DNA from 3 places in the Pseudomonas sp. P116 genome. Region 1 is predicted to be linked to each of the others. Evidence: predicted binding sites of a transcription regulator. Region 1 holds the regulator's gene; each other region holds the start of a gene.

Region 1 (8,766 bases):
CGAATGACGGTGGCGGGCAGCTAAACCTCCACCCGGTACACAAAAAGGCGCGCCACCCGATCGGGTGGCGCGCCTTTTTTATGCCTGCTTTTGTAGGAGCTGCCGCAGGCTGCGATCCTTTGATCTTGTTTCTAAAAACCAAAATCAAAAGATCGCATCCTGCGGCAGCTCCTACAAAGAGCGCTCTTGTGTTGGTTCTCATTATCAACTAATAATAAATCTCATTATCGAATGAGCCCGGGATCATGAGTTCTGCCTTGCACGAGCAGCCGTACCTCGAAAGCTGGCGCTGGATGAGTCGTCAGATCCGATGCGCGATGGATCCTGACGAACCGCGCCTGATCGAACATTACCTGGCCGAGGGCCGGTATCTGTCTTGTTGCACGGCAACCTCGCCCTGGACTGTCGCTGAAACTTCCTTCCGATTGCTGCTCGACACGGCCACCGACATCGCGTTGCCGTGGCACTGGCGCAGCCTCTGTCTCGATCAAGCCTGGCGCCCCTTGCGTGAAATGGAGCGCCTGTCGCTGTGCAAATGCCGGCTCAAACGCTGGCAATGCTACACCTGGCAACTGGCGACGTGCGAGTTGCAACCCTCGATTCCTCTTATTGAACTGGTGCAAGGATTTACTGATGACCAAGACTCGTATTGAGCGCGACAGCATGGGCGAATTGCAGGTGCCGGTGGACGCTCTCTACGGCGCGCAAACCCAGCGCGCAGTGGATAACTTCCCGATCAGCGGCAAACCGATGCCGACGCAATTCATCCGCGCGTTGATCCTGGCCAAAGCCGCCGCGGCCCGGGCCAACGTCGAACTCAACCAGATCAGCGCCGCTCAGGGCAAAGCCATCAGCGACGCGGCCCAAGGCTTGCTTGAAGGCGATTTCATGCTGCATTTTCCGGTGGATATCTTCCAGACCGGCTCCGGCACCAGCTCCAACATGAACGCCAACGAGGTGATCGCGACCCTGGCCAGTCGCCTGCTCGGCGAGCCGGTCAATGCCAACGATCACGTCAACTGCGGCCAGAGCAGCAACGACATCATCCCGACCACCATCCACGTCAGTGCTGCGCTGGCCCTGCACGAACAATTGCTGCCGGCGCTGCTGCATCTGGTGCAGGTCATCGAGCACAAAGCCGAGCAAGTGCATCACCACGTCAAAACCGGTCGTACGCATTTGATGGATGCGATGCCGGTGCGTATGAGCCAGGTGCTCAACGGCTGGGCGCAGCAACTGAAGGCCAACATCGGTCATTTGCAAGACTTGCTGCCCAGCCTGCAATCCCTCGCGCAGGGCGGGACGGCGGTCGGTACCGGGATCAACGCGCATCCGGAATTCGCTGCGCGGTTCAGCCGTCAACTGAGCCAGTTGACCCATGTGCAGTTCACCCAAGGCAAAGACCTGTTCGCGCTGATCGGCTCGCAAGACACCGCCGTTGCGGTCTCCGGGCAGCTCAAGGCCATCGCTGTGTCGCTGATGAAAATCGCCAACGACCTGCGCTGGATGAACTCCGGTCCCTTGGCCGGTCTCGGCGAAATTGAGCTTGAGGCGCTGCAACCGGGGTCGTCGATCATGCCGGGCAAGGTCAACCCGGTGATCCCGGAAGCGACCGCCATGGTCGCCGCCCAAGTGATCGGCAACGACTCGGTGATCACCATCGCCGGCCAATCGGGCAATTTCGAGTTGAACGTGATGCTGCCAATCATTGCCCAGAACCTGTTGAGCAGCATCGAGCTGCTGGCCAACTCCAGTCGCCTGCTGGGTGACAAAGCCATCGCCAGCTTCAAGGTCAACGAGTCGCGGCTCAAGGAAGCGCTGTCGCGCAACCCGATTCTGGTCACCGCACTCAACCCGATCATCGGTTACCAGAAAGCCGCCGAAATCGCCAAGCAGGCCTACAAACAGGGTCGCCCGGTGATCGACGTCGCGCTGGAGCACACCGACCTGTCGCGCAGTCAGCTGGAAGAGTTACTCAACCCCGAGAAACTCACCGCTGGCGGCGTGTAATCCCCGCAACCGCTTTGGAGGCTCACCATGGAGCACTGGAAACGCACGATCGAACGGGCCAATCGCTGCTTCATGTTGGGCGAGCTGATCGATGCCCGTGAGGCTTACCTGCAAGCGCTGGCCCTGGCGCAAGTGTTGTTCGAACGCTGGGCCGATGCCGACGAAGCGGTGGCGGCCTGCGTCATCTCCCACCACAACCTGGCGGATCTGCACCTGCGCCTGAATCAGCCGGAGGAGAGCGCCGAATACCTTTGCGCAATCCATCAACGGCTGTTGCAGACGATGCAGGACGAACGTCAGCGCCTCGCGCTGCGTGAGGCGGCGCTGCGCCAGAGCAGCAAAACTTACGTCGAGCTGCTGAATTTCATCAGCGACCACGGCGAATACCCGCGTACCCAGCGTCTGTTGCACCCGGATACCGGCAATGCGCGCCGCGCACCAGCCCCACATCACCATGGAGTCCATTGAAATGGCTTTTACCTTGCCTGCCTTGCCTTATGCCTACGATGCCCTGGAGCCGCACATCGATGCGCAGACCATGGAAATCCACTACACCAAGCATCACCAGACCTACATCAATAACCTCAACGCTGCGGTGGAAGGCACTGAATACGCGGGATGGCCGGTGGAAAAACTGGTGGCCAGCGTTCAGCAGTTGCCGGAAAAACTTCGCGCTGCTGTTATCAATCAGGGCGGCGGCCACGCCAACCACTCGCTGTTCTGGGAAGTCATGGTGCCCAACGGTGGCGGCAAACCGGACGGTGTGCTGGCCAAGGCCATCGACGAACAGCTGGGTGGCCTCGACAGTTTCAAGGAAACATTCACCAAAGCTGCGCTGACGCGTTTCGGCAGTGGCTGGGCCTGGCTGAGCGTGACCCCGGAGAAAAAACTGGTCGTGGAAAGCAGCGGTAATCAGGACAGTCCGTTGATGAACGGTAATACGCCGATTCTCGGCCTCGACGTTTGGGAGCACGCCTACTACCTGCGCTACCAGAACCGTCGGCCGGAATACATCAACGCCTTCTACAACGTGATCAATTGGCCTGAAGTGGCTGCGCGCTATCAGGCTGCACTGGTTTAAGTCTCCTAAAAAAACAATTCAAGGCTGACTATGGGCACTGAAACACTGGCGGTCGGAAGCGGGCGTATGTTTCGTTACGCAGTGGGATCGCTCTTGCTGCTGGCAGGCATGACCTTGCTTGCAGCTCACGGACTGCAATGGCTGAATCTGGAACCGAGGCTGTCGCGGGCGTTGCAGGGGGGCGCAATCTGCGCGCTCGGCACCGCGCTCGGAGCGGTGCCAGTGTTGGTGATTCGGCGCATGCCTTTGGCGCTCAGCGACACATTACTGGGTTTCGGTGCCGGGGTGATGCTGGCGGCGACGGCGTTCTCGCTGATTGTCCCGGGCATTGCTGCCGCAGAGAGTCTGGGTCTGACACCGTGGGCGGCGAGTGGCCTGATCTGCTTTGGCATCATGCTCGGTGCGTTCGGCCTGTATCTGGTGGATCGCAAGGTGTCCGGTGCATCACCGGAAATGCTCGTTGGCACCGTCGAGCATCCGGTGATTCCACCGCGGATCTGGTTGTTCGTGTTCGCCATCATTGCCCATAACATCCCTGAGGGAATGGCGGTTGGGGTATCGGCCGGCGGCGGCATGCCGGACGCGGACAGCCTGGCCATGGGCATCGCCTTGCAGGACGTACCGGAAGGACTGGTGATTGCATTGGTATTGGCTGGAGCAGGAATGTCACGGGTCAAGGCGTTCTTGATCGGCGCGGCGTCAGGGCTGGTCGAGCCGGTGTTTGCGCTGTCGTGTGCGTGGCTGGTCAGTCTGGCGCAGGTGCTGTTGCCGTTAGGCCTGGCGCTGGCGGCCGGCGCGATGTTGCTGGTGGTGACCCACGAAGTGATTCCGGAGTCGCGACGCAATGGTCATGACAAGCTGGCCAGTCTTGGTTTGCTGATCGGGTTTTGTCTGATGATGGTGATGGATACGGCGCTGGGTTGAAGATCAAAAGATCGCAGCCTGCGGCAGCTCCTACAGGAAACGCATTCCAATGTAGGAGCTGCCGCAGGCTGCGATCTTTTGATTTTGGCTGTCAGCCGCCTTCGTCGAAGTAGTTGTTGATCAACGCCACCAGCGCATCCAGCGCTTCCTGTTCCTGATGGCCTTCGGTACTCAGATAAATCTTTGTGCCCTTGCCAGCGGCCAACATCATCATTGCCATGATGCTTTTGCCATCAACCGTTGTTTCTGGTGTGCGGCCTACTCTGATCGTGCAGTCGGGATACTGACCGGCAACCCCGACAAACTTCGCCGACGCTCGGGCATGCAAACCCAGTTTGTTGATGATTTCGATTTCCAGAGCAGGCATCGCGGTGTGAATCCTTTAGGTGAGGTCGCGGTGGCGAACCTGGACGTTCTTCAGAGTTTTCTGCAGGGCCTGACCCAGGCGTTCGGTCAGGTAGACGGAGCGGTGGTGCCCGCCGGTGCAGCCAATGGCAACAGTAACGTAGGCGCGATTGCTCGCAGCGAAGCGGGGCAGCCATTTGTGCAGGTAGCTGAAAATGTCTTGGAACATTTCTTCAACCTCGGGCTGCGCTGCCAGGTATTCGGCCACCGGCTCATCGAGCCCCGATTGCGCACGCAGCTCTGGCTTCCAGTAAGGATTAGGCAGGCAGCGCACGTCAAACACCAAGTCCGCATCCACCGGCATGCCGCGTTTGAAGCCGAATGACTCAACCAGAAATGCCGTGCCCGGTTCCGGCTGACTCAGCAAGCGCAGCTTGATGGTGTCGCGCAACTGGTACAGGTTCAGATTGGTGGTATTGATCTTCAGATCGGCCAGATCGGCGATGGGTCCCAGCAGGGCTGTTTCATCCTGGATCGCCTCGGCCAGCGAACGATTGGCGTTGCTCAGCGGGTGGCGTCGACGGGTTTCCGAAAAACGCTTGAGCAGGGTTTCTTCGTCGGCATCCAGATACAACACATCGCACTGGATATGGCGGCTGCGCACTTCTTCAAGCAGTTCGGGAAAACGCGAGAGATGACTTGGCAGGTTGCGCGCATCGATCGACACCGCCACCAGCGGTTGCGCCAGTTCAGTGTGAATCAGCGCGCGCTCAGCCAGTTCCGGCAGCAAGCCTGCCGGCAGATTGTCGATGCAATAGTAACCGTTGTCCTCAAGAACATTGAGCGCGGTACTTTTACCCGAGCCGGAACGGCCACTGACGATGATCAAGCGCATGATTACTGCCCGCTCTGCTCGTCCACAACAACCTGGTACAAGGCTTCATTGCTTGAAGCGCTGCGCAGTTTATCGCGCACATCCTTGCGATCCAGCATGCTGGCGATCTGGCGGAGCAACTCCAGATGCGCATCGGTGGCAGCTTCGGGGACCAGCAGTACAAACAGCAGGTCAACCGGCGCACCATCAATGGCGTCGAAATCGATAGGGGCTTCAAGGTGCATCAGGGCACTGATCGGCGACTGGCAACCCTTGAGGCGACAGTGAGGAATGGCGATGCCGTTGCCAAAACCGGTAGAACCGAGTTTTTCACGGGCAATCAGAGCCTCGAAGACATCTTGCATCTCCAGATCCGGCACTTCACGGGCGATCAGGTTGGCAATCTGTTCGAGGGCTTTCTTTTTACTGCCGCCCGGCACGTTCACGAGGGAACGGCCGGGGGTCAGGATACTTTCAAGTCGGATCATGGGGTAGGGGGTTATCGACCGGTCGCGCCCTGGAGCAGGCTCTGGGTCTTTTCCTTATGCTTTTTGAGTTGTTTGTCCAGCTTGTCGGTCAAGGCGTCGATCGCGGCATACATATCGGTATGTTCTGCGTTGGCGACCACTTCACTGCCGGGTATATGCAAGGTGGCTTCGATTTTCTGCTTAAGCTTTTCGACGCACATCGTGACTTGCACGTTGGTGATCTTGTCGAAATGGCGCTCTAATCGTTGAAGTTTCTCATTGATGTAGTCGCGCAGAGGTTCGGTCACTTCCAGTTGGTGTCCACTGATGTTGACTTGCATACAGCTTCTCCTTCGTTGCCAGTGCATAAAGCGGCAGGCCGAAAAGCCTGCCACTGGAACGCTGTAACGTGGCTTACATCAACCGCTTGCGTTCGCTCGAAGGCGCGATCCCGAGGGATTCGCGGTACTTGGCGACGGTGCGGCGAGCCACCTGAATGCCTTGTGCCTCCAGTAAACCAGCGATCTTGCTGTCACTCAACGGCTTTTTCTGATTTTCCGCGGCAACCAGTTTTTTGATGATCGCGCGGATCGCCGTGGACGAGCATTCGCCGCCCTCGGAGGTGCTGACGTGGCTGGAGAAAAAGTATTTCAGTTCATAAATACCGCGTGGGGTATGCATGAATTTCTGCGTGGTCACCCGGGAAATGGTCGACTCGTGCATGCCAACCGCCTCGGCGATGTCATGCAACACCAGCGGCTTCATGGCTTCGTCGCCATATTCCAGAAAGCCGCGCTGATGCTCGACGATCTGGGTGGCCACTTTCATCAGGGTTTCGTTGCGGCTTTGCAGGCTCTTGATGAACCAGCGGGCTTCCTGCAACTGATTGCGCATGAACGTATTGTCGGCGCTGGTATCGGCGCGACGCACAAAGCCTGCGTACTGAGCGTTGACGCGCAGACGAGGTACCGACTCCTGATTCAGCTCGACCAGCCAGCGTTCATTGTCCTTGCGCACAATGACGTCCGGAACGACGTATTCGGCTTCCGTCGATTCGATCTGCGAGCCCGGCCGTGGATTGAGGCTCTGTACCAGTTCGATAACCTGGCGCAGCTCATCCTCCTTGAGCTTCATGCGGCGCATCAACTGGCTGTAATCGCGGCTGCCGAGCAAGTCGATGTAATCGCTGACCAGACGTTTCGCTTCAGCCAGCCAAGGCGTCTTGGCCGATAGCTGGCGCAATTGCAGCAGCAGGCATTCGCTGAGATTGCGCGCGCCGATGCCGGCGGGTTCAAACTGCTGGATGCGGTGCAGAACAGCTTCGATCTCGTCCAGTTCGATGTCCAGTTCCGGATCAAACGCTTCGAGAATCTCGTCGAGGGTTTCGTCCAGGTAGCCCTGATTGTTGATGCAATCGATCAGGGTCACGGCGATCAGTCGATCGGTGTCGGACATCGGTGCGAGATTCAGTTGCCAAAGCAGATGGCTTTGCAGGCTTTCGCCCACTGAAGTGCGCGTGGTGAAGTCCCACTCGTCATCATCGCTGCTCGGCAGGCTGCTGGCGCTGGTCTGGTAGACGTCTTCCCAGGCAGTGTCGACCGGTAGTTCGTTGGGGATGCGCTCGCTCCAGTCGCCTTCCTCGAGGTTATCCACCGTCGGGGCGGTTTCCTGATAGGAGGGTTCCTGGATATCGGTGTTGGGCTTCTGTTCGGCGTTGTCAGCCAGGGGGTCGGTGTTGTCGAAGTCTTCGCCTTCTTCCTGGCGTTCGAGCATCGGATTGGATTCCAGAGCCTCCTGAATTTCCTGTTGCAGGTCCAGGGTCGACAATTGGAGCAGACGGATAGCCTGTTGCAGCTGCGGTGTCATCGTCAGCTGCTGGCCCATTCTCAAGACTAGCGATGGTTTCATGGCAGGGGCTTAACACCTTATTCGCCGGCGCGATGCGCCATCCACTACAGGGCGCCGAAGCGCCAAACTTAAGCAAATTATATGCCTGAAACTGAAGTGTTTGCCTAGAGCGCTGTAACAATTAAAGCGTATTAAATTCTGCTTGAACCGATACAGCGCCCGGGCGGCTCACCGGGCACCTTTACGCTTACAGGCGGAACTCGTGGCCCAGATACACTTCCTTGACCAGGTCGTTGGCCAGGATGGTAGCGGAGTCACCTTCGGCGATCAGCTGACCGTCGTTGACGATGTAAGCGGTTTCGCAGATATCCAGCGTCTCGCGCACGTTGTGGTCGGTGATCAGAACACCGATGCCCTTGGCTTTGAGATGGTGGATGATTTGCTTGATGTCGCCGACCGAAATCGGATCGACACCGGCGAACGGTTCGTCGAGCAGGATGAATTTCGGCGCAGTCGCCAGCGCGCGGGCGATTTCCACCCGGCGGCGTTCACCACCGGACAGGCTCATGCCGAGGTTGTCGCGGATGTGGCTGATGTGGAATTCCTGCAGCAGGCTTTCCAGCTCCTTGCGACGACCGGCCTTGTCGAGTTCCTGACGGGTCTCGAGGATGGCCATGATGTTGTCGGCTACCGACAGTTTGCGGAAGATCGACGCTTCTTGCGGCAGATAGCCGATACCGGCCTTTGCACGACCGTGCATTGGCTGGTGGCTGACGTCCAGATCATCGATCAGCACACGGCCCTGATCAGCCTGAACCAGGCCGACGATCATGTAGAAGCACGTGGTCTTGCCGGCACCGTTGGGGCCGAGCAGGCCGACGATCTGACCGCTGTCGATCGACAGGCTGACGTCACGCACGACCTGGCGGCTTTTATAGGCCTTGGCCAGGTGCTGAGCTTTCAGAGTTGCCATTACTGGTTTTTCTCTTCGGTTTTCTTCTTCGGCTGGATCACCATGTCGATGCGCGGACGCGATTCGGTGACTTTGCTGCCGGTAGCGCGACCGGCGCTGGCCAGTTTCTTCACGGTGTCGTAGACGATTTTCTCGCCCTGGGTGGTGTTGTTGTCTTTATCGACAACCTTGGCCTTATCGATCAGGACGACGCGATTTTGCGCGGCGTGGTACTGAATCGTCACGCCCCAGCCCTGAACTGGCT
Region 2 (6,510 bases), on a different contig from region 1:
TTTTCGCCCAGTGAGTTTGTGGCTGCTGCCGGTACCGCGATAGGCGGGCGCGGTGCTGGCGGACGCCCAAAAAGTGCAGCGCGTTAGCGACGGATTAGCAGCCGTCGCGAACAAGTTACCCTGCGCCTGCGATGAAAACGTCAACGCGTAAAGGAGCTTAGAAAGTTTGATGGGCCGTCGATAATGATCTGGACGAATGGGAGAGGGATCTGTGGCAGCAGAGCAATGTTTCATGAGCGTATGTTTCATTCCATTAGATGCGAGCGGGACCAAATTCTTTGGTTTCGCGGAGTTTCTGGCGGGGCTCGCACTTATGGTTCTCGCGTGGACTACAGGAGACGTACGATATCGATTTCGCATTCAAACGGCTCCAATTCCTTTACGCGGAGTTACGTTTTCAGTCGTCACTGCTGTGGGGGTGCTTACGCTGTTGACTGACTTGTGGCGTGCCGAACAATGGTTGGTACCTCGAGGGAACATCCTGAGCCCCGCCTCCTGGCAGGCGGTTCTCGGAATGGTGTTTCTTCTTACTTTTCTAACTTGGGCTTGGTTTGCATTCATCCGACCACCCAAATATGGCAAAAGAAACGCGGAGCGCTTCGCGCTTACCCTATACCGCTTGGTCGTCAATGGCGCCCCGCACGAACTAGCAATCATTGCAGATGAGCTCGCCCGTTCTGCGACGGCTTTAGTACGCTATGCAACGAACACTGTCGAAATAAGAAATAAAAAGTCAGGCCCAGAAGATAGGTCCAACAGAGTGCCTAGCAAGGTAGAGTGTTATGCAACTGACATGTTGCAGCTCATTGCCGATAAAAGGTTTTGCCGCGCGATTGTTCAATTTGCCCCGGCCACGGCCCTGAATGTCTTCCAAGCAATGATTGAAGAAGAAAGGTATGGAGTCGATGTTAGGGTCTTCGCCAAAAATATAATGAATGAGGCCATCAAGAATACGGACTCCTTTATTTATCACGAAGCTGAAGGGTATGAGTCCGGCCTGATTGGGTATCATAAGCCGTTTAGTCAAACAATGTTCTCTAATTATAGAATGGTCGAGACGATTGGAACTCTACTTGATCCAGATATAGGCGTGAAGTGGAGCGCCACCCAGTGGGCCGCCTATTGCCGCGTTGTTTTGATCACTCTCAACGACTTTGTCGAAACGCGATTTTGGGGGCACTCCTTTGTCCTGTATCGAGCTATGGGAAATATTGAGAAATCTGTTTCTGATCTCTATCGTCTTAATGGGATAGCTCAGAGTGCTTGGGATGACGATGTACTGAAACGCGTGTGGGTCGTAGTCGACTTCATAGTCGAAGCAGTCGAAATTCTTGAGAATAAAGGTGTCCCCCAACACTTGCAATTACGCACTCATCAGGAAGACGGTCCGGTTAGCAGAACATTTTACGACCATCTTGCAAACATGATATTCGAGTTAGTATTTGCTGCATCAACGATTAAGTCGCCATGGTGGGAGAGTTGGACGGTGCAGCACAATTCCGTATGGGGTAGATTGTTCAGTGATCTCAATCTAACTAGCGCCGCCGGAAAAATTGTTAAGCATAAAGCACGTCGACTTATATACAACGAAGTCGCTCGCATGAGTAGTTTTCCGAACTTTAAAGGGGCGAAGGTGCTGGGTTTTTGCCTGAACGTAATGGGGTTCACAGTTAGAAAAGGCGGCTACGGCAAGACCAGTTGGCCTCTTCACAAGGCGATTTTGGCCTGGACCCAAGCAAATTATTTGCGTTTGCATGCGGAGTACCCGGGAGTAGCGGAAGATTGTTTAGTGGACCGTATGAGTTACGACTCGGAGAAGATGAGGGTGGTCAAGACTCATCCAGTCGAGGGGCTCAGAAACGAACCACGGTATGAGTATCTCGATTTGACCCCGGCGCCGTTGGAGGTTGGAACACTGCCAGGCTCAGAAATAGGACACTGATCGTGGCTGGCGTAGGTGCACGCGGGCATTATGTGTGGGGCTACGCGTGGGGCTGAAGGCCATACTTATTTTAGAGCCGCGTATTTAGCGGCCTGTAGAACGAAAAAGCCCGCAGCGACGGCGGGCTTTTTCAGCAAGCAAGCGGCACGCCTCAGATAGGGCGGCTGCCGTACTTGTTGTCCGGCTTCTTGGGCGGATCGGCGACCACATTGGCCTCCACTTCCTGCACTTTTCCGCCTCGCGACAGGAACTCTTCCATGGCCTTGGCCAGGGCATCGCGCTCCTTGTTCTTGGCTTCAATGCTCGGCAAATCGTCTACCGACACCGCAGCCTTGGCTTTGCCTTTGGCAGCCGGGGCCGGCGTATCTTCGCCGCCATCGTCGTCAGCAACGTCTTCCGCTGCTGCTTCCAGGCCTTCCTCGGCCTCGTCTTCGTCGCCTACTTCGAGGTCGTCGTTTTCCAGATCATCGTCGCTCATGTTCTACCTCATGACTTGCGAAAAGCAGATTAGTTATAGACCAGCTTTGGCAACTGTCGAAGTCGCCGTTAAAAAATCGTTCGCCGCTGCTGACCAGCGGCTATGCCCCTTCACCGTGCAAGGTGGCGAGGACTTTACGAGCACCGCCGTGATCACGGTGCTCGCCCAGATAAACACCTTGCCAGGTACCCAGTGCCAATCGACCTGCCGAAACCGGCAGACTGATCTGGCAGCCAAGCAGGCTGGCCTTGAAGTGCGCCGGGAGGTCGTCCAGGCCTTCGTCGTTATGCTCATAGCCGTCTGTTCCTTGTGGGATCAGACGATTGAAAAATCGTTCGAAGTCGCGACGGACCGCCGGATCGGCGTTCTCGTTGATGGTCAACGATGCCGAGGTGTGCTGCAGCCACAAATGCAACAGACCGACCCGACACTCCCTGAGTTCAGGCAAGCCATGAATCAACTCGTCCGTTACCAGATGAAAGCCCCGGGGCCTTGCCCGCAGGGTAATCAGAGTCTGTTGCCACATACAGTTCTCCGCACGTTCGGGGCGCATTCTAGCGCGCTCTGGGAAAAAACAAAGGCCCTAATATTCCTGCAATGATGTAAGCCTTTGGCCGTAGAAAAACGCTCGTCGTAAACACGACTAAAGGCGTACGAAAAATCCTTTCAGCTGTTCCTTTAACGACAAATCCCGGACAAAAAAATGCCCGGCAAGCCGGGCAATTTTTTTACTGCGCGTACTTACAAGTTGTAGCCGCGTTCGTTGTGTTGTGCCAGATCGAGGCCAACCGACTCTTCTTCCTCGGTCACACGCAGACCCATTACGGCGTCCAGGACCTTGAGGATGATGTAGGTGACGATCGCGGTGTAGATGACCGTGAAGCCGACGCCTTTGATCTGAATCCACACTTGCGCACCGATGTCGGTGACAGTGCCGAAGCCACCCAGAGCAGGAGCGGCGAAAACACCGGTGAGGATCGCGCCGAGGATACCGCCGATACCGTGTACGCCGAAGGCATCCAGGGAGTCGTCGTAACCGAGTTTGCGTTTCAGGGTAGTGGCGCAGAAGAAGCACACCACGCCTGCCGCCAAACCAATCACCAGTGCGCCCATCGGGCCGACGGTGCCGGCAGCCGGCGTGATCGCCACAAGACCGGCAACCACACCCGAAGCAATGCCCAGTGCGCTTGGCTTACCGTGAGTGACCCACTCGGCAAACATCCAGCCCAGTGCAGCAGCAGCGGTCGCGATCTGGGTGACCAGCATCGCCATGCCCGCGGTGCCGTTGGCCGCCGCAGCAGAGCCAGCATTGAAGCCGAACCAGCCGACCCACAGCATCGCCGCGCCCATCAGGGTGTAACCGAGATTGTGCGGAGCCATCGGGGTGGTCGGGAAGCCTTTGCGCTTGCCCAGTACCAGGCAGGCAATCAGACCGGCCACACCGGCGTTGATGTGCACCACGGTGCCGCCCGCGAAGTCGAGTACGCCCCAGTCCCACATCAGGCCGCCGTTACCGGACCAGACCATGTGCGCGATCGGCGCATACACCAGAGTGAACCAGATGCCCATGAAGATCAGCATCGCGGAGAACTTCATCCGCTCGGCGAACGCACCGACGATCAACGCCGGAGTGATGATCGCGAAGGTCATCTGGAAGGTGATGAACACCGCCTCAGGGAACAGCGCCGCAGGACCGGTAATACTCGAAGGCGTGACACCGGCGAGGAACGCCTTGCCCATGCCGCCGAAGAACGAGTTGAAGTTGACGACGCCCTGCTCCATGCCGGTGGTGTCGAACGCAATGCTGTAGCCATAAATGACCCACAGGATGCTGATCAGACCGGTAATGGCGAAGCACTGCATCAACACGGAAAGAATGTTTTTCGAGCGAACCATGCCGCCGTAGAACAGCGCCAGGCCGGGAATGGTCATGAACAGCACGAGGGCCGTCGAGGTGAGCATCCAGGCAGTGTCGCCGGAATTGAGGACTGGGGCCGCCACTTCGTCTGCCGCCATTGCAAGGCTTGGCATTACGATGGACAACAGGGCTCCTAGCCCTGCGAATTTACGCAGAGTCATATTGTTTTCTCCTGGGGCGTTGGGTTTGTGGCGGCTTTTAAATCGCGTCGGTATCGGTTTCGCCGGTACGGATGCGAATCGCCTGTTCCAGATTGACCACGAAGATCTTGCCGTCACCGATCTTGCCGGTGTTGGCCGCCTTGGTTATCGCTTCGATAACCCGATCCAGATCCTTGTCGTCGATGGCCACGTCGATTTTCACCTTGGGCAGAAAATCGACCACATATTCCGCGCCGCGATACAGCTCGGTGTGACCCTTCTGCCGGCCGAAGCCTTTGACTTCAGTAACGGTAATGCCCTGCACGCCGATTTCGGACAGCGACTCGCGCACGTCGTCCAACTTGAACGGCTTGATGATGGCAGTGACTAGCTTCATGAAAACTCTCTCCCGAATTGGTGGACTTGCCCCAGGAAAACAAACCCGACTCAAGTCTAAGCGCAGTGCCTGGCTTTGTAACGCATCGTCGGCCATACCTGCCCGACTGACGCCAGCTAACCGCTGCTGACGAAACTCCCCGCTTCGTCTGCCGCACTGCATTCGTCACAGCGACTGCATCAGTGCATGGGTCAAGAGTGACTAAGCAGAAACCTTGCCATCTCGGCAAAAACCTCTGATTTCAATCCCTTGGCCGCTACCGCAAGCACTCGCGTGCAAAACGCTTAGCGGATACGCACAACAACGGTGCGTCGCCGTCCGTCCGCCTGCGCGAAAAGCGTGCATCCCTGGCGACGAGATTGACTATAGACACTGCGTGATACACTGCCGGCCATTGTTTCCAGGACATTTCCCATGCTCGCGCCCAAAGACTTCCTCGACGCCCTGAGCGGCACCGCTTCCCGCCTGTTCAACGGCGACACGCCCCTGCCAAAAGCCGAAATCGAAAGCCAGTTCAAGATGCTGCTGCAAAGTGCCTTCAGCAAACTCGATCTGGTGAGCCGGGAAGAGTTTGATAGCCAGATGGTCGTGCTGGCCCGCACTCGTGCCCGCCTCGAAAGTCTCGAAGCGAAAGTTGCCGAGATGGAAGCGAAGCTGACGCCGCCCGCCGAGTAACACTAAATCCCCCTGTAGGAGCTGCCGAAGGCTGCGATCTTTTGATCAAAGAAAAGGCGTTTACTCGGTAAACTTCAGGTTTGGCCAAGTGCGAGGCCAGTCTTTCCCCTGAATGCGTTCCAGATAGATTTCCCGTTTGTCGATCTGGAACCTTCCTGTAGGTCGAACAACAAGCCGAAACAGATCCTCCAAACCAAGCGGCGCTGCGACCTCCAGAGCGCCTTGCGAGTCGAGCCTGATGGCAATTGCCGTGGCTGTCTCCGGCCAGAACCTGATGGCATCAATTGCGCTGGTATATGGCGTATCAGAATTTCGCAGATGCATGCGCGCCTGGTTCTTTACTGACCAGTTGTATGACGCATCCATGTTTCGCAAACATGCTTCCAGTTCAGTGTCTGACTGAACAGTGGCCCGCCCCGGATCGAACCAGATGACATCTATGTCCGAAGACAGTGGCGAGTGAACACGCTGGTGCAAGTGATCCCAAACCGCGCTACGCAGAAACCCTGCGCCTACCCAGCAATCAGGTAATCCAAGGGATTGCACCAGACTCAATATGCTCATGCGCACTGGGTCGGCTCCGATGAGCGCCTTGATTTGCAACACTTGTTCAGAATTCATAATTCCATTCAGTCACGCATGACTTCACTGCTAGGTCTAAATAATTACGCGCAATGTGCGAGCCGCTCCACCTGATCACGGATAGAAGCACCTCTTTCAATTTCCGCTTTGCGCAAATCGTAAGTCGATTGCAGGTTCAGCCAAAACTCTGGAGTGGTGCCCAGACAGTAGGACAGTCTGAGTGCCATATCAGCGCTGACACCTCTACGCTGTAGAACGATGTCGTTCACCGTCGGAGTGGATACACTCAATGCTCTCGCCAGCGCAGCAGCTGTCAGGTTCAGAGGCTCCAGGTACTCCTCTTTGAGGATCTCGCCAGGATGTACCGGACGCATACCA
Region 3 (8,766 bases), on a different contig from region 1:
TCATTCGTCTCGAATTGCGCAGCGGCATGCTCGGCAGTGACCTCAAGGTCAACCTCAAGAGCACCGAACCGCTGGCGCTCAGCGTGACCGGCCGCGCGCAGATCGATCAACTGCACACCCTCGACACCCTGAAAACCCGCGACTTCCTCAAGTGGCAGCAAGTGGTCGTGGAAGGCCTGAACTACCAGCACGGCGACAGCCTGTCGATCGACAAGGTCAACCTGTTCCAGCCGTACGTGCGCTTCATGATCAACGATGACCGCACCACCAACATCGATGATCTGCTGATTCCGCAGCCTGCCGACAGCGGCGCAAAAACCGCCGCCGCCAAACCGGCCAGCAAAGACAAACCACTGGGCATTCGCATCGGTGGTATCGCCATCAACGACGGCTCGGCCAACTTCGCCGATTTCAGCCTGACGCCGAATTTCGCCACCGCTGTCCAGCAACTCAACGGCCAGATCGGCACCATCGACAGTCGACAGTCGAAACCGGCCACTGTCGATATCAAAGGCAAGGTTGATCGCTATGCGCCAGTGACCATCAAGGGCGCGGTCAATCCATTCGACCCGATGGCCAGCCTCGACATCACCACCAGTTTCAAACGGGTCGAGCTGACCACCCTGACGCCCTACTCCGGCAAATTCGCCGGATACCGCATCCGCAAGGGCCGGCTCAACCTCGACCTGCATTACCTGATCACCAAGGGCCAACTGAAGGCCGAGAACAAAGTGGTGGTCGAGCAATTGCAACTGGGTGAGAGAGTCGACAGCCCGGACGCGACAAGTCTGCCGCTGAAACTGGCGATCGCGTTGCTCAAAGACGTCGACGGCAAAATCTCCATCGAATTACCCGTAACGGGCGACTTGAACAATCCGCAATTCAGCGTGATGCCGATTGTCTGGCAGACCCTGCGCAATCTGATCGTCAAAGCCGCTGCGGCGCCATTCAAGATGATTGGTGGATTGGTCAGTGGTGGCGGTTCCCAGGACCTCGGCACGGTGTCGTTCGCGCCAGGCTCCAGCGAGCTGAACAAGGATGCCGAGGGTGCGCTGATCAAGCTGTCCCAGGCACTCAAGGAGCGTCCGGCCCTGCGCCTGGAAATCGAGGGTGTCGCCGCCAAAAGCAGCGACGGCCCATTGCTCGCCGAACAGCGCCTGGAACGTGAATACCAATACAACTACTACAAGATGCTCCAGCGCCGCGGCGATAAAGTCCCGGCTCAGGCGTCCTTGATTGACGTGCCGGACAGCGAGAAAGGCCCACTGCTCGAAGGCATTTATCGCACCCGTCTGAAGACTCAGCCGCCGGCCGAATGGAAGGATCTGGGCAAGGAAGAACGCACAGCGAAAATGCGCGCAGGCGTGATCCAGTTCTGGAGTACCAGCGATGTGCTGCTGCGTCAGTTGGGTCAGGACCGTGCCAGCAGCATCAAGGATTTTCTGGTGGACAAGGGCCAACTGGCTGACGACCGCGTGTACTTCATCGACACCAATCTGGGCGAGGCTGAAAGCGACGGTCGGGTAGTGACGCAAATGCATCTGGATGCCGAATGAGCAAACGCAAATGGCTGGCGGCAATGGCACTGACATTCGTTGCTGGCCAGGCGTTGGCCTCCGATACGCTGCGTTGCGGCAGCCAACTGATCAGCCTCGGCGACCGCGCAAGCGAGGTGCTACAGAAGTGCGGCGAGCCGGTGAGCCGCGATGTGCTGGGTTACAAACGCAGCGCCAATCGCCGGGAAGAGTTTCAGGTCGAGGAATGGACCTACGGCCCGAGCAACGGCATGTATCAATACCTGCGTTTCGAAGGCAATCGCCTGAAGCAGATCAATAGCAAACGCGGTAACTGAACAGATCAAAAGATCGCAGCCTTCGGCAGCTCCTACAGGGGAACCACATTCCTGTGTAGGAGCTGCCGAAGGCTGCGATCTTTTTGCTTCTACAAAATAAAACAGGCCCCGACACAAAGTGCCGGGGCCTGTAATGGTCACATCCGTGTGACCGGTCGCATGAACTCTAAAGTTGCGGCAGACGTATTGCTCGGCCCGTCTGTCGCCCCTTCTCCCGGTCCAGGCGAGAAGTCATGCCTTACTCGGCTTTCAGGCCGTCAGCGGAGACCGCTTTAACGCCTTTGATTTTCTTGGCGATGGCTACTGCAGTAGTTTTCTGCGAATCGGTTACGGCAGTAGTCGACGACAGCGATACAACGCCTTGGTTGGTTTCAACTTTAATGTCGGTACCTGGAATGCCTTTTTCGGTTACCAGGTCAGCTTTGACCTTGGTGGTGATCCAGGTATCGGAAGTATCTTGTTTCATCTCGGTGACTTCACCGGCAGCCAGAGTCATTGGAGCCTGGGTAGCCTGAGCCGATTGTGCGAATGCACCGGAAGCCATGGTCAGGGTCAGCGCGGTAGCAGCAGCGGCAGTGATAGCGAACTTCTTCATACGAGTAACTCCTGTTTTTCTGGAAAGTCTGCTGGATGTCTTGTCAGCAGGGTTACCGTAGATATTGCGAACGCTGTGCCAACTTTTTGGAAGACATAAAATCGTTATAAATCAATAGCTTACAAATAATGCAAAATTCCGGATTCATGCAAAATGCATGACTTGTTGAATATTCACATGCAAGTTGCGGCTTTTTGAAAAGTTCCTAAGGCGCTGAAATTATTGAAGCTTTTGTGAAGCGCTGCGCAATGAAAAATGCCCCGCATTGCGGGGCATCTATTGAATGTAGCCTGACGAATTACGCACCGCTGGCCGTGCAGCCTTTAGGGGAATATTCGGCATTAACCGTCGTTGCACACGTCCACACGCCCGATGTGGCACCCGTGGTTGCGCCTGAGCGACTGAGTGTGATGGTTTTGCCCAGCACCGGACCTGGCGCATTGACCAGTGTGCAAGTGATTGAACCGGCACCCGACGAGGCTGTGCCCGTAGCCGCCAATGTACAGTTGGATGTCGTCGCCGCAGCACCACCGGCCACCAGTGTCAGCGTCGGATCGGTGCCCTGATTGATGGTGTCTTCAAACGGCACTTTCAGAGCGCTGATCTCTGCCAGCCCCGCCGTTACCTTGGATCGCGCCTGATATTTCGAATACTGCGGCAGGGCGATAGTCGCCAGAATCCCGATGATCGCCACAACGATCAGCAGCTCGATCAGCGTAAAACCTTGTTGTTTTTTCATAGAAACGCTCCATGCATGAGTCGAAATCTCATGATCTGAGATGAACCGAGCATAGCCCATGCCAAGCGCCTGAGCCCTGCACACAAAGCGCCAGCGTCGCCCTACGCAGTTTCCTACAACCCGCAACCGCACTATCTGACACTTTTTGTCACCTGCACCGACCGTGTTAGGCGCTCTCACTTGACTAGGCTATAAGTCATGAACGGCAAGCGTGCGGAATCCCCATGAATGACATCGCTCTGAGCGGTCTGGCCAAACAATTGGTGCAGGCCGAACTGCTGACGGAAAAAAGCGCCCAGCAGGCCTGGCAACAGGCCCAGCGCAATCGGCTGTCGCTGGTCAGTTATCTGGTGCAGAACAAACTGGTAAAGAGCGCGCAGGTGGCCGAGATCGCCTCCGAGCACTTTGGCATGGCGTTCCTCGACCTTAATTGCCTGGACAAGGAAACCCAGCCCAAAGGCCTGGTCAGTGAAAAACTGATACGCCAGCATCACGCCCTGCCCTTGTGGCGACGCGGCAACAAGCTGTTCGTGGGGATTTCCGACCCCAGCAATCATCAAGCGATCAACGACATCCAGTTCAGCACCGGATTGAGCACCGAAGCCATCCTGGTGGAGGACGACAAGCTCAGCGACGCCATCGAAAAGTTCTTCGATACCCACGCCAGCGGTCTCGAAGACATGGCCGACGTCGATCTCGACGGCCTCGATGTCGAATCGATCGACGACAACAAGCAGGACGCCATCGGCGGGCAAGACGCCGACGATGCGCCGGTGGTGCGTTTCGTCCACAAGATGCTGCTCGATGCGATCAAGAGCGGCTCCTCCGACCTGCATTTCGAGCCTTACGAAAAGAACTACCGGGTACGGGTGCGCACCGACGGCATTTTGCGCGAGGTGGCCAGGCCGCCGATCCAACTGGCCGGGCGCATCGCCGCACGTTTGAAAGTCATGGCCAGCCTCGACATCTCGGAACGGCGCAAACCGCAGGACGGACGGATCAAGATGCGCCTGTCCAAAAGCAAGTCGATCGACTTCCGGGTCAATACCCTGCCGACCCTGTGGGGCGAGAAAGTGGTGATCCGGATCCTCGACCCCTCCAGCGCGCAGATGGGCATCGACGCCCTCGGCTATGAGCCTGAGCAGAAAGAGCTGTATTTGGCAGCACTGAAGCAGCCACAAGGGATGATTCTGGTCACCGGCCCCACTGGCTCGGGCAAAACCGTGTCGCTGTACACCGGGCTGAATATTCTCAACACGGTCGACATCAACATATCCACCGCCGAAGACCCGGTGGAGATCAACATGGAAGGCATCAACCAGGTCAACGTCAACCCCAGGCAGGGGCTCGACTTTGCCCAGGCCTTGCGCTCGTTTCTGCGTCAGGATCCGGACGTGATCATGGTCGGCGAGATCCGCGATCTGGAAACCGCCGAGATTGCGATCAAGGCTGCGCAGACCGGTCACCTCGTGTTGTCCACGCTGCACACCAACAGCGCGGCAGAAACCCTGACGCGACTGCACAACATGGGCATCCCCGGTTTCAACATCGCCACCTCTGTCAGCCTGATCATCGCCCAGCGGCTGGCGCGCAAGTTGTGCAGCCACTGCAAGAGAGCCATCGAGATTCCGCGCGAAACCCTGATCAAGGAAGGCTTCCCCGAGGAACGCATCGGCAGTTTCACGATCTACGAGCCAGTCGGTTGCGATCACTGCAATGGCGGTTACAAGGGACGCGTGGGGATTTATGAAGTGGTGAAGAACACAGCAGACCTGCAACGACTGATCATGGCCGAGGGCAACTCGCTGGAAATCGACATTCAGATGCGCCGCGACGGCTACGACGACTTGCGTACCTCAGGTCTGCGCAAGGCCATGCAAGGCATTACCAGCCTGGAAGAAATCAACCGGGTCACCAAGGACTGAACATGGCAGTCAAGGCAGCGAAAATCAGCGTCTACGCCTGGGAAGGCACGGACAAGAAAGGCAGCAAACTCAGCGGTGAATTAAGCGGGCAGAACCCGGCACTGATCAAGGCTCAACTACGCAAACAAGGGATCAATCCGGGGAAGGTGCGCAAAAAAACCGCCTCGTTTTTCAGCTTCGGCAAACGCATCAGGCCCCGCGACATCGCCCTGTTCACTCGGCAGATGGCGACCATGATGAAGGCTGGCGTGCCGCTGCTGCAGTCGTTCGACATCATCGGTGAGGGCTTCGAAAACCCGGCCATGCGCAAACTGGTCGACGAGGTGAAACAGGAGGTCGCCGCCGGCAACAGTTTCGCCAACGCCCTGCGCAAGAAGCCGCAGTATTTCGATGAGTTGTATTGCAACCTCGTGGATGCCGGCGAACAGTCCGGCGCTCTCGACACGTTGCTGGAACGGGTCGCGACCTATAAGGAAAAAAGCGAAGCCCTCAAGGCCAAGATCAAGAAAGCCATGACCTACCCCACCGCCGTGGTGCTGGTTGCAGCCGTGGTAACCGGGATTCTGCTGGTGAAAGTGGTGCCGCAGTTCGAGTCGGTTTTTTCCGGTTTCGGTGCAGAGTTGCCTGGGTTCACCCTGATGGTCATCAGCCTCTCGGAATTCATGCAGCAATGGTGGTGGGCGATACTCGTTGCTCTGGTGGCCGCTTTTTTCGGCACCCGCCATGCGCTGAAAAAATCCCAGGCGATGCGCGATCGCAAAGACACCTGGCTATTGAAGCTGCCGTTGGTAGGCACGCTGATGTACAAATCCGCCGTTGCACGCTTCGCCCGGACCTTGTCGACCACGTTTGCTGCCGGCGTACCGTTGGTGGAAGCGCTCGACTCGGTGGCCGGCGCCACGGGTAACGTGGTGTTCAAGCGTGCGGTATTGCGCATCCGCCAAGACGTTTCCACGGGCATGCAGTTGAATTTCTCCATGCGCACCACCGGGGTTTTCCCCAACATGGCGGTGCAGATGACTGCCATCGGCGAAGAGTCCGGCGCGCTGGACGAGATGCTCGCCAAGGTCGCCGGGTTTTACGAGGACGAAGTGGATAACATGGTCGACAACCTCACCAGCCTCATGGAGCCGTTCATCATGGTCGTCCTGGGGGTGATTGTCGGCGGTCTGGTGGTGGCGATGTACCTGCCGATCTTCCAACTCGGCTCAGCGATCTGACATGCCTATCGACGAACTGTTTGCCCTGTACCCACTGGCCTTTGTCTTCACCGCGTTGCTGCTCGGTCTTATCGTCGGCAGCTTTCTCAATGTGCTGGTCTGGCGCTTGCCGAAAATGCTCGAACGCGATTGGCGCCAGCAGGCGCAGGACGTACTCGGTCTACCCGGCGAAACGCCGCAGCCCACTTACAACCTGATGCTGCCGCACTCCGAGTGTCCGCACTGCGCACATCGAATTCGTGCGTGGGAAAACATTCCGCTGCTCAGTTATCTGTGGCTGCGCGGGCGCTGCTCCGCGTGCGCAGCGCCCATCAGCAAACGCTATCCGCTGGCCGAACTGAGTTGTGGACTGCTTTCAGCGTTTATCGCCTGGCATGTGGGTTTTGGCTGGGCGGCCTGTCTGTTGATCTTCCTCACCTGGGGCTTGCTGGCGATGAGCCTGATCGACACCGAGCATCAATTGTTGCCCGATGTGCTGGTGCTGCCATTGTTGTGGCTGGGGCTGATCGTCAACAGTTTCGGGCTGTTCGTGCCGCTGCACGATGCCATGTGGGGCGCGGTGGCCGGTTATATGGCGCTGTGGTCGGTGTTCTGGCTGTTCAAACTGCTGACCGGCAAGGACGGCATCGGTCACGGTGATTTCAAGCTGCTGGCGCTGCTCGGCGCCTGGGGTGGCTGGCAGATTCTGCCGCTGACGATCCTGCTGTCGTCGCTGGTGGGAGCGATTATCGGGGTGATTTTGCTGCGTGTGCGCGAGCAGAAAACCTCGACGCCGATCCCCTTCGGACCTTATCTGGCAATTGCCGGCTGGATTGCCTTGCTCTGGGGTGGTCAAATAACCGACTTCTATTGGCAGTTTGTCGGTTTGAAATGAATACCCCTGTGGAAAAACCCTGGATTCTCGGCCTGACCGGCGGCATCGGCAGCGGCAAAAGCGCCGCGGCCCAGCACTTCATCGACCTTGGCATCCATGTGGTCGACGCTGATCACGCAGCACGTTGGGTGGTCGAGCCGGGGCGCCCGGCGCTGGCCAGGATTGCCGAGCACTTCGGCGCTGGCGTGTTGCAGGCTGACGGCACGCTGGATCGCGCCGCCCTGCGCAAGCTGATCTTCGAAGTCCCGGAGCAGCGCCGCTGGCTCGAAGCCCTGCTGCATCCGTTGATCGCCGAGGAAATCGCCCATCATCTGGCGCAGGCAAAATCGCCCTATGCGATTCTGGTTTCGCCGCTGTTGATCGAATCCGGGCAGTACGCGATGACCCAGCGAATCCTGGTGATCGACGCTCCGCAACAACTGCAGATCGAACGCACCTTGCAGCGTGACCAGACCAGCGAACAGCAGGTTCAGGCGATCCTCAAGGCCCAGTCGAGCCGTGAAGACCGCGTGAGCCGTGCCGACGACGTGGTGGTCAACGACCGCGACCTCGCCTGGCTGCACAGCGAGGTCGAGCGCCTGCATGACTTTTACCTGACTTTAAGTGGAGGCCAATCATGAGCCAGATCCCAACCGTAGAATGCCCAACGTGTGGCGCCCCCGTGGAATTCACGCCGGATAACAAATTCCGGCCGTTCTGCTCCGATCGCTGCAAACTGATCGACCTCGGCGCCTGGGCCTCCGAAGAGCACAAGATCCCGGTCGCACCGGATGCCGAGGATGAACTGTTTTCCGGCGATTTCGATCCGCGCCACTGATCCCGTCAGGGTCGCATGAAGCCGTAGTCCTGATCGTCGTCGAGGTTTTCCGCCAGAAAGCGCAACTCGTCGGCCAAGTCTTCGGCGTTGCGCACGGTCTTGCTCTGTTGCACCACCGCACTGAGCAAGGCGCGCAAGCTCAAACCCGGGTCAAAACCTACTTCTTGCGCCATCTCCAGACTCTGCCGGGTTTGCTGCCGCGCCCACTCGTAAACACTCATGCTGCCACTCCTGAAGGGATTTGGCCGAGCATGAAATGCCGCGCGCGTGGCGGGTTTGATATGGATCAAGACTTGGGGTCGTCGTCCTTCCAGGGTGCCGAAAGGTAGCGCGTGCGATTGAACGTCTCCAGCCATTCCGGGCTGAACACCACCAGTGCGCTGACCACCATGCCGTTGATGAAAGCCTCGGGGAATATGATCAGCCACAGGTAGCCGATAAAGTCTTCCAGCCATTCGGGCATGGCAAACAGGCCGTCGTACCAGAGCAATGTCAGGCTCAGCAGCAGACACAGCAACGCCGACAGCGCGGCGGCGAGAAACCCGGAGCAGAAGATGTACACAAAAGGATTGCGTGGCTGGGCGCGCTCGACGAGGATCGCCACGCACTCGGTAATCAGCACCGGCAGCAGAATGAACAACGCACCGTTGCCCCCCAGCGCCGCGAGATCCTGGCGCCCGAGCAGCAACAGACCGACCTGCGCCACCAACCCGCCGACAATCGCCAGCGGCCAGTCCAGTAGCA

The links. Region 1 encodes sigma-54, which starts transcription at its own class of promoters, with help from an activator protein. Its sites were predicted from a motif close to ANTGGCATNNANNTTGCTNT; they were not measured.
Positions count from the first base shown of each region.
Region 2: glnK (P-II family nitrogen regulator) is a predicted target of sigma-54. The motif match lies at 5,078-5,097, and genes of this name have one in related genera.
Region 3: ICA15_RS24940 (pilin) is a predicted target of sigma-54. The motif match lies at 3,233-3,252, and genes of this name have one in related genera.

Region 1 covers NZ_JACVHB010000006.1:195,979-204,744, forward strand. Annotated here, with positions in the region: gene pmbA (metalloprotease PmbA) at 1-24, shown strand, start outside; gene ICA15_RS20995 (FagA protein) at 246-653, shown strand; gene ICA15_RS21000 (class II fumarate hydratase) at 634-2,010, shown strand; gene ICA15_RS21005 (hypothetical protein) at 2,038-2,478, shown strand; gene ICA15_RS21010 (superoxide dismutase) at 2,480-3,091, shown strand; gene ICA15_RS21015 (ZIP family metal transporter) at 3,122-4,015, shown strand; gene ICA15_RS21020 (HPr family phosphocarrier protein) at 4,107-4,382, opposite strand; gene rapZ (RNase adapter RapZ) at 4,398-5,255, opposite strand; gene ptsN (PTS IIA-like nitrogen regulatory protein PtsN) at 5,258-5,722, opposite strand; gene hpf (ribosome hibernation-promoting factor, HPF/YfiA family) at 5,734-6,042, opposite strand; gene ICA15_RS21040 (RNA polymerase factor sigma-54) at 6,116-7,609, opposite strand; gene lptB (LPS export ABC transporter ATP-binding protein) at 7,797-8,522, opposite strand; gene lptA (lipopolysaccharide transport periplasmic protein LptA) at 8,522-8,766, opposite strand, start outside.
Region 2 covers NZ_JACVHB010000003.1:429,817-436,326, forward strand. Annotated here, with positions in the region: gene ICA15_RS12420 (hypothetical protein) at 431-1,942, shown strand; gene sutA (transcriptional regulator SutA) at 2,094-2,420, opposite strand; gene ICA15_RS12430 (secondary thiamine-phosphate synthase enzyme YjbQ) at 2,521-2,946, opposite strand; gene ICA15_RS12435 (ammonium transporter) at 3,162-4,499, opposite strand; gene glnK (P-II family nitrogen regulator) at 4,537-4,875, opposite strand; gene ICA15_RS12445 (accessory factor UbiK family protein) at 5,290-5,550, shown strand; gene ICA15_RS12450 (nucleotidyltransferase family protein) at 5,611-6,171, opposite strand; gene ICA15_RS12455 (HigA family addiction module antitoxin) at 6,216-6,510, opposite strand, start outside.
Region 3 covers NZ_JACVHB010000008.1:276,739-285,504, reverse strand. Annotated here, with positions in the region: gene ICA15_RS24955 (DUF748 domain-containing protein) at 1-1,556, shown strand, start outside; gene ICA15_RS24950 (DUF2845 domain-containing protein) at 1,553-1,852, shown strand; gene ICA15_RS24945 (BON domain-containing protein) at 2,091-2,447, opposite strand; gene ICA15_RS24940 (pilin) at 2,746-3,186, opposite strand; gene pilB (type IV-A pilus assembly ATPase PilB) at 3,411-5,111, shown strand; gene ICA15_RS24930 (type II secretion system F family protein) at 5,114-6,331, shown strand; gene ICA15_RS24925 (prepilin peptidase) at 6,333-7,205, shown strand; gene coaE (dephospho-CoA kinase) at 7,202-7,825, shown strand; gene yacG (DNA gyrase inhibitor YacG) at 7,822-8,022, shown strand; gene ICA15_RS24910 (hypothetical protein) at 8,028-8,243, opposite strand; gene ICA15_RS24905 (energy-coupling factor ABC transporter permease) at 8,309-8,766, opposite strand, start outside.